2 regions of the Streptomyces sp. NPDC050703 genome follow, and region 1 is predicted to be linked to the other one. Evidence: riboswitches for the same ligand, from Rfam matches in the RefSeq annotation. Region 1 holds a riboswitch; the other holds the start of a gene.
The links. Region 1 has a riboswitch for S-adenosylmethionine ahead of AB0I16_RS01660 (aminotransferase class V-fold PLP-dependent enzyme). Riboswitches for the same ligand answer to the same signal wherever they lie in the genome.

Region 1 (4,331 bases):
GCCACGCACTTCCACCTGTCGATCAACGCGATCACCTGGTTCGTGCGCATCGCCTTCTTCGTCGCCCCGGTCGTCGCGTTCATCGTCACCAAGCGGATCTGCCTGGGTCTGCAGCGGCGCGACAGGGACAAGGTGCTGCACGGCCGCGAGTCGGGCATCATCAAGCGCCTGCCGCACGGTGAGTTCATCGAGATCCACGAGCCGCTCGGCAAGGACCAGCTGCACACGCTCACCGCGCACGAGCAGTACAAGCCGGTCGAGATCGGCCCGACGGTCGACGAGAACGGTGTCGAGCGCAAGGTGACCGGTGCGCAGAAGCTGAGGGCCAAGCTCTCCAAGGGCTACTACGGGGAGGACAGCCAGATCCCCAAGCCCACCGCCGAGGAGTACAAGGAGATCACGAGCGGCCACGGCCACCACTGATCGACTGAACCTCGACGAGCTGTAGACCACAAGGGTCGCCACGGCAAGAGCCCCGTCCATTGCATGGACGGGGCTCTTTGCCGTCCCCGCGGCTGGATAGGGTGGTCCCACCCCGATGTGCAGGGGTGACAGACTTCCCCCGGATTCCTCCGGAATCCCCCGGAATTCCCCGGACTGAACCCCAGGAGCGGCTATGAGCGCTGTGACCCCCGCAGGAGGCACCACCGCGGCGGACCGTTCCTGGCCCGACGTACTGAACGGACTGCTCGAAGGGCGCGACCAGAGCGCCGACGACACGGCCTGGGCCATGGACCGCATCATGCGCGGCGAGGCCACCGACGCGCAGATCGCGGGCTTCGTGGTGGCGCTGCGTTCCAAGGGCGAGACCGTGGAGGAGATCTCCGGTCTCGTACGCGCCATGTACGAGCACGCCAACGTGATCGAGGTGCCGGGCGAGACGGTCGACATCGTCGGCACGGGCGGCGACGGCGCCAAGACGGTGAACATCTCCACGATGTCCGCGATCGTGATCGCCGGCACCGGCGCGAAGGTCGTCAAGCACGGCAACCGCGCCGCGTCCTCGGCCAGCGGCGCGTCCGACGTCCTGGAGAAGCTGGGCGTCAACCTCCAGCTCACCCCCGAGCGGGTCGTCGAGGTCGCGGAGGAGGCGGGCATCACCTTCTGCTTCGCGGTGAAGTTCCACCCGGCGCTGCGGCACGCGGGTGCCGCGCGCAGCCAGCTCGGCATCAGGACCGTCTTCAACCTCCTCGGTCCGCTCACCAACCCGGCCAGGGTGCGCGCCCAGGCGGTCGGTGTCGCCGACGCGCGGATGGCACCCGTGGTCGCCGGCGTCTTCGCCGAGCGCGGCAACTCCTCGCTCGTCTTCCGCGGCGACGACGGCCTGGACGAGCTGACGACGACGTCGACCTCCCGCGTCTGGGTGGTGCGCGACGGAGCGGTCCGCGAGGAGGCCTTCGACCCCCGTGACGTCGGCATCGGCCTGGTGCCCGTCGAGGCGCTGCGCGGCGCCGACGCCTCGTACAACGCGGAGGTCGCCCGGCGGCTGCTCGACGGTGAGGGCGGCCCGGTGCGCGACGCGGTGCTCCTCAACTCGGCGGCGGCCCTGGTGGCCCTCGCGCAGGGCGAGGGCAGCCTGGAGGAGCAGATCCGCGCCGCGATGGCGAGGGCGGCGGAGTCGATCGACTCCGGGGCGGCGAAGCGGGCCCTGGAGCGCTGGGTGAGCGCCAGCAACCGCTGAGCGGGACCGGTGGTGTGACGCGGGGCGCGGTCCGGATTCTGGACCGCGCCTTGCGCACCGAAGGTCGTGTGGCAGGATGCTGCACAGGTCATGAGTGACAGCGACTACGGCCCCGGCCCGCTGTCCGGCAACCCTCCGTCCGTGGCGGGGTGCCCCGGGTGAAGACCAGGCCGTACGCAGCAAGGCGTATGGCAAGCGCGGACCCCTGGACATCGTCGGATGTCACAGCCCTGGGGTCCTGGTCCTCAAGGGAGCAGTCTCGTGAGCAAGCGAATGCGATAGGGCCCGTACGGCCCCTTTCCGCGACACCCTCCGCCCGGCCGAGAGCGCCGCGCGTCGAGGCAACACCCCGTGGTCGACCGGCCCTTCGCGCCGTCCCGCGGGCCCCACCGCTTCTCGTCACGTCCGCAGGGAGATACCGCCATGTCCGCACGCCCCGCCGCCGCAAGGACCGCCCCCGCCGCCGAGTCCGCCGACCCCTGCTGCGAGGCACCGCTGCCGGTGCTCGGCAGGGACGTCACCGTGCCGCTCGTGACCGGCGGCGAGGTCACGTACGCCGCCCTCGACTACGCGGCGAGCGCCCCCGCGCTCCAGCGGGTCTGGGACGACGTGGCCGCGTACGCGCCCTACTACGGCAGCGTGCACCGCGGCGCCGGATACCTCTCCCAGCTCTCCACCGACCTCTTCGAGAACTCCCGCACGACCGTCGCCGAGTTCCTCGACTGCCGCGAGGGCGACCAGGTCGTCTTCACGCGGTCCACCACCGACTCGCTGAACCTGCTCGCCGCCGCGCTGCCCGCCGGCTGCGAGGTCTTCGTCTTCGAGACCGAGCACCACGCCTCGCTCCTGCCGTGGCGCGACGCCCGCGTCACCTACCTCGACGCGCCGCGCACCCCCGACGAGGCCGTGCGGACGCTGGAGCGCGCGCTGGCCGGCCGCGAGCCTTCCCCCAGCGGCCCCGCCCTGGTCTGCGTCACCGGCGCCTCCAACGTCACCGGTGAGCTGTGGCCGGTGCGCGAACTGGCCGCCGCCGCGCACGCGCACGGCGCCAGGATCGTCCTGGACGCCGCCCAGCTCGCCCCCCACCACCCGGTCTCCGTACGGGATCTGGACGTCGACTGGGTCGCGTTCTCCGGGCACAAGCTGTACGCGCCCTTCGGCTCCGGTGTCCTCGCGGGCCGCTCCGACTGGCTGACCGCCGCCGAGCCCTACCTCGCGGGCGGCGGCGCCTCGCGGAAGGTGGCGCGACGCCCCAAGGAAGCGGGCGGCGGCGTGGACGTGGAGTGGCACGACACCGCCGCCCGCCACGAGGCCGGCTCGCCCAACGTCATCGGCGTCTACTCCATCGCCTCCGCCTGCAAGGCGCTCACCGAGGCGGGCTTCGAGTCGCTGGTGGCCCGGGAGCGGCACCTGATCGCGAAGGTGCGCGAAGGGCTCGCCGACGTGCCCGCCGTCCGGGTGCTCTCGCTCTTCGGCGACGACGCGCCGCGCGTGGGCGTCATCTCGTTCGTCGTGGACGGCTGGAACAGCTCGCACTTCGCCGCCGCGCTCTCCGCCGAGTACGGCATCGGCGTACGCGACGGCCTGTTCTGCGCCCACCCGCTGGTGCGCACCCTGCTCGGCGGCGAGGCCGACGAGCCCGGCGAGTGCGGCGCCCCCGAGGCCGCGCCCGGCGAGAAGTCGCTGAACGCGATCCGCGTGAGCTTCGGCGCGGGCACCCCCGACGAGCACGTCGAGCGTTTCGTACGGGCCGTCAGGGAGCTGGTGGCGGACGGCGCCCGGTGGAGCTACCGCACCGAGGACGGCCGCTGCGTGCCGGACACCGGCGTCGCCGCCTGACCCGTGCGGCCGCTCCTGAGGCGTGACCCGAGCACGATCATCCGCAGGGCGCGCTCGGTGGCGTCGGTCAGGAACTCGCCGCCCCTGCCGAGGGCCTCGGTGAGGGAGACCGGGGCGGGCAGGATCGCGCTGTAGGCGTCGACGCCCGACGCCCGCACCTGGTGGGCGCCCCGCCCGATCGTGCCCGCGAGGACCAGGACCGGGCGGCCCGAGCGCTTGGCGCGGCGGGCCACCTCGGCGGGGATCTTGCCGCGCGGCGTCTGGTGGTCGAGGGCGCCCTCCGCCGTGACGACCAGGTCGGCGCGGGCCAGGCGGGCGTCCAGGTCGAGCCGGCCGAGCAGCACGTCGAAGCGGGGGAGCAGCCGCGCGCCGAGGGCGGCGAGCCCCGCCCCGAGGCCGCCGGACGCGCCGGTGCCCGCGCCCTCGAAGAGGTCGGTCCCGACACGGAGGTCACGGGTGAGGACGTGTGCCCAGTGTTCGAGGGCGGCGGCGAGCTGTTCGACCTGCGCGGGTGTCGCGCCCTTCTGGGGGCCGAAGACGCGGGCGACACCGCGCTCGCCGCAGAGCACGTTGAAGGGGTTGCACGCCACCCGGATGTCGGTGTCCGCGAGGCGCGGGTCGAGTCCGCTCGCGTCGATCCGGCTCAGCCGCGCCAGCTCACGGCCGCCGCGCGGCAGTTCCCGGCCGTCGGCGTCGAGGAGGCGGGCGCCCAGGGCCTGGAGGGCACCCGCGCCGCCGTCGGAGGTGCCCGAGTCGCCGCAGCCGACGAGGATGCGGCGGGCCCCCGCGTCGAGCGCGGCGCGGATCAGCT
Region 2 (4,331 bases), on a different contig from region 1:
CGGTCGGCGCCGAGCATGCCGCGCAGGACCTGCTCCGCCACGTCGTCGGGGAGCATCCGGAAGTAGTCGGCCGGCGCCCACGGGGTGTGGGAGAAGTGGCCGATCCGCAGGTCGTCGCGGAGTTCGCGCAGCATGCCGGGGACGAGGGTGAGGTGGTAGTCCTGGACGAGGACCGCGGCGCCGGGCGCCGCCTCCGCCGCCAGCGCCTCGGCGAACGCGCGGTTGTACGTCTCGTACGCCGCCCACTGGGCGCGGAACTCCGGGCCGAAGGCCGGTTCGAGCGGCGTCTGGTACAGCATGTGGTGGACGAACCACAGGACCGAGTTGGCGATGCCGTTGTAGGCCGCCGCGTGCACGCCCTCGCCGGCGTCCGCGTCGACGTCGAGCATCCGCACGCCCGGCTCGGAGACCCCGCGCCGCACGGCCTCCCTGTCGCCCTCACCGAGCGCCGCGCACACCCACAGGGCGTCCGCCTCGTCGCCGATGGCGCTCAGTCCTGAGACGAGTCCGCCGCCGCCGCGCTTGGCGGCCAGCTCCCCGTCCTCTCCCACGGAGTACGAGACGGGGCCGCGGTTGGACGCGACGAGTACCTGCGCTGCTGTCGAGGAACGGGGCTCTGGAACCATGTGGCAAAACGTAGCCCGTACCGGAAACGCTCAAACGTACGCCGAGCGGACTCCGCCAGACACCCCGGACAAGCGCTTACGCCACGCGCCGGTGCGCATACTCGGAGATACCGGTCATCGGCGGCCGTTCCTCCGTGTCCACCGCGTACGTACGCGGCACGAATCCGTGCTCGCCCCGCTCGAACTGCGTCAGCTCCGGGCGTACGAGGTGTCCGCGCGCGAGCCGCAGTTGTGCCGTGCGGTAGATGGCCGCCGCCATCCGCCCCAGCGCCTGCCCGTCCTGGTGCCTGTGCCTGCGCACCCCGACGTCGACCTGTGCGAGCGCGTCGAGCCCGACGGTGTGCAGCGCGTCGACGAGCAGCCCCAGCTCCACCCCGTACCCGACGGGGAAGGGCAGCTGTTCGAGGAGGGACCTGCGGGCCGCGTACTCGCCGCCGAGCGGCTGGACGAACCCGGCGAGCAGCGGCCAGTGCATGTTCAGGAGCGGGCGCGCCATCAGCTCGGTGACCCGGCCGCCCTGGCCGGAGGTCGCACCGAGCGGGCGGTCGTACATCGCCTTCACGAGGTGCACGTCGGGGTCGGTGAGCAGCGGGCCCACTGTCCCCGTGACGAAGTCCGCGGAGAACTCCCTCAGGTCCGCGTCGACGAACGCCACGATGTCGCCGCCGGTGACGAGCAGCGAGCGCCACAGCACCTCGCCCTTGCCCGGCACGGCGGGGAGCCGCGGCAGGATGTCGTCCCGGTGGACGACCCTGGCGCCGGCCTCCGCCGCGACCTCGGCGGTGCGGTCGGACGAGCCGGAGTCGACCACCACCAGCTCGTCGACCAGCGGTGCCCGCTCCATCAGCTCGCGGCGGATCTCGGCCACGATCGCGCCGACCGTCCGCTCCTCGTCGAGGGCGGGCAGGACGACGCTCACCGTCGCGCCGGACGCGCGCTTGGCCGCGGTGAGCCGGTCCACCGGACGGTCGGCGACCGACCAGGAACGCCTGCTCAGCCAGCGCTCGGCCTCTTCCAGCACGGTCAGTGTCCTCCCCATGTGTGGTGCGTATGTGATCCATCTCGCGGTGCGGACGACTATCTCAAGGGTCCGGGGCTTCGGTTACAGTCTTGAACAACGCCGGTGGCCATCGCATGTCGGGGTCACCGCCGCGTTCACGACCCACAACTGAAACCCATAATCGAAAACCGCTCATCCAGAGGGGCAGAGGGATACGGCCCGTTGAAGCCCCGGCAACCCTCCCGCCGACCGCGAGGTCACGGTGGGGAAGGTGCCAATTCCGTCTCGCGGCGAGATGCGTCGCGAGGAAGATGAGGAGAAAGGGCCTCGCCTCCATGGCTGTTCAGACCGTCGCCACCGAAACGACCCCGACCGTCGACCTCGGACCGGCCTCCGGCCTCTCGTGTCGCGAGTGCGGCACCACGTTCCCCCTCGGCCCCATTTTCGCCTGCGCCGAGTGTTTCGGCCCCCTCGAAGTCTCGTACGACCTGCCCCTCGGCGACCCGGAGTCGCTGCGCAAGCGGATCGAGGCGGGCCCCGCCAACATCTGGCGCTACGCCCCGCTGCTCCCCGTCCCCGCCGACGTGGCCGGCAAGCCGAACCTGAACCCCGGCTGGACCAAGCTCGTCAAGGCCGACAACCTCGCCCGTGAGCTGGGCGTCGAGCCCGGCAAGCTGTTCGTCAAGGACGACTCGGGCAACCCCACGCACTCCTTCAAGGACCGCGTCGTCGCGCAGGCGCTCGAAGCCGCGCGCGCCTTCGGCTTCACCACGCTCTCCTGCTCCTCCACCGGCAACCTCGCGGGCGCCGTCGGCGCCGCCGCGGCCCGCGCCGGCTTCCGCTCCTGCGTGTTCATCCCGCACGACCTGGAGCAGGGCAAGGTCGTCATGGCCGCGGTCTACGGCGGCGAGCTGGTCGGCATCGAGGGCAACTACGACGACGTGAACCGCTTCTGCTCCGAGCTCATCGGCGACCCGCTGGGCGAGGGCTGGGGCTTCGTCAACGTCAACCTGCGGCCGTACTACGGCGAGGGCTCCAAGACCCTCGCGTACGAGATCTGCGAGCAGCTCGGCTGGGAGCTGCCCGACCAGCTCGTCATCCCGATCGCCTCCGGATCGCAGCTCACGAAGATCGACAAGGGTCTCAAGGAGCTGATCGCGCTCGGTCTCGTGGCCGACAAGCCGTACAAGATCTTCGGCGCGCAGGCCGAGGGCTGCTCGCCGGTGTCGGCCGCCTTCAAGGCCGGACACGACGTCGTGCGTCCGCAGAAGCCGAACACCATCGCCAAGTCGCTGGCCATCGGCAACCCCGCCGACGGTCCCTACGTCCTCGACATCGCGCGCCGCACGGGCGGCGCCGTGGAGGACGTGAACGACGAGCAGGTCGTCGAGGCGATCAAGATCCTCGCCAGGACCGAGGGCATCTTCGCGGAGACCGCCGGCGGCGTGACCGTGGGCGTCACCAAGAAGCTCGTCGAGGCGGGGCTCATCGATCCGTCCCTCACCACGGTCGTGCTGAACACGGGGGACGGCCTCAAGACGCTCGACGCCGTCGCCGAGACGTCGCAGGCCACCGCCACGATTCCGCCGAGCCTCGACGCCTTCCGCGCCGCGGGGCTCGCCGACTAGTCGCCGTGGGGCCCCGGGACCGTCGTCGGCCGACGGTCCTGGTCCGTCCTCGCGCGGTTCCCCGCGCCCCTGGGAGGGGCGCCACAGCCACCCCCGACTTCAGAGGTGAACCTTCATGAGCGTGAACGTCCGCATCCCCACCATTCTCCGCACCTACACCGGAGGCCGGGCCGAGGTCGCCGCAGAGGGGGCCAACCTCGGTGAGGTCATCGCCGACCTGGAGAAGAACCACACCGGCATCGCCGCCCGCGTCCTCGACGACCAGGGCAAGCTGCGCCGCTTCGTCAACGTGTACGTGAACGACGACGACGTCCGTTTCGAGCAGGGCCTGGAAACGGCCACTCCGGACGGCGCGGGCGTCTCGATCATTCCCGCCGTCGCCGGCGGCTGATCATTTGTGCAAGCCCCCTGCGTAATCTGAATTGCCCCCTCCGTGAGAGAAACGGAGGGGGCAATTCTGCATGGTTGAGCGCGGTACAGTTGGGGAACGTGCTTCGCTTTCCAAGCCGAGTGCATGGACGAAGTCGGCCGGGAGTCGACAAGAAGCAGCCAAAGCGCGACACCCTTATGGGCCTTCTGTGGCTTTTGCCCGGCCCGACTTGCCCCGGAATCCGGGGAACTCTCCATGAATCGCCGATCGGCCATGCCCGGAATTCTCGTCCGATTGACCTGTTGCAGACGGCAGTTGGACAGATACATTCAGCGGCGGTCGACGCGTTCCGGCGCACACCCCCAACCATTGGGGGGTGAGGTCTGACCCGGGTCCGCGAAGTGCGGTCCTGTGCAAGGGCCAGTAATAGGGGAGTTAGGCATGGCTCAGGGCACCGTCAAGTGGTTCAACGCGGAGAAGGGGTACGGCTTCATCGCGGTCGACGGTGGTGCGGATGTTTTCGTCCACTACAGCGCGATCCAGATGGACGGCTACCGCACCCTGGAAGAAGGTCAGCGAGTCGAGTTCGAGATCTCGCAGGGCCAGAAGGGTCCGCAGGCGGACATGGTCAAGCTCGCCGTCTAGCTCGGCGCGAACGGCCACCGACGCAAGCATCGCGAGGGGCCCGTATCCCGTAGGGGGTACGG

Region 2: it holds a riboswitch for S-adenosylmethionine, as region 1 does, so the genes downstream of both, thrC (threonine synthase) here and AB0I16_RS01660 (aminotransferase class V-fold PLP-dependent enzyme) in region 1, are expected to answer to the same signal.

What each region holds. Positions count from the first base shown of each region.
Region 1 is NZ_JBFAHX010000001.1:354,165-358,495, reverse strand. Features, by position in the region: gene AB0I16_RS01670 (ubiquinol-cytochrome c reductase cytochrome b subunit) at 1-423, shown strand, start outside; gene trpD (anthranilate phosphoribosyltransferase) at 617-1,681, shown strand; SAM riboswitch class IV at 1,768-1,885, shown strand; gene AB0I16_RS01660 (aminotransferase class V-fold PLP-dependent enzyme) at 2,105-3,520, shown strand; gene AB0I16_RS01655 (glycerate kinase) at 3,469-4,331, opposite strand, start outside.
Region 2 is NZ_JBFAHX010000003.1:146,595-150,925, forward strand. Features, by position in the region: gene AB0I16_RS03910 (trehalose-6-phosphate synthase) at 1-626, opposite strand, end outside; gene AB0I16_RS03915 (glucosyl-3-phosphoglycerate synthase) at 703-1,647, opposite strand; SAM riboswitch class I at 1,816-1,944, shown strand; gene thrC (threonine synthase) at 1,962-3,254, shown strand; gene AB0I16_RS03925 (MoaD/ThiS family protein) at 3,370-3,645, shown strand; gene AB0I16_RS03930 (cold-shock protein) at 4,066-4,269, shown strand.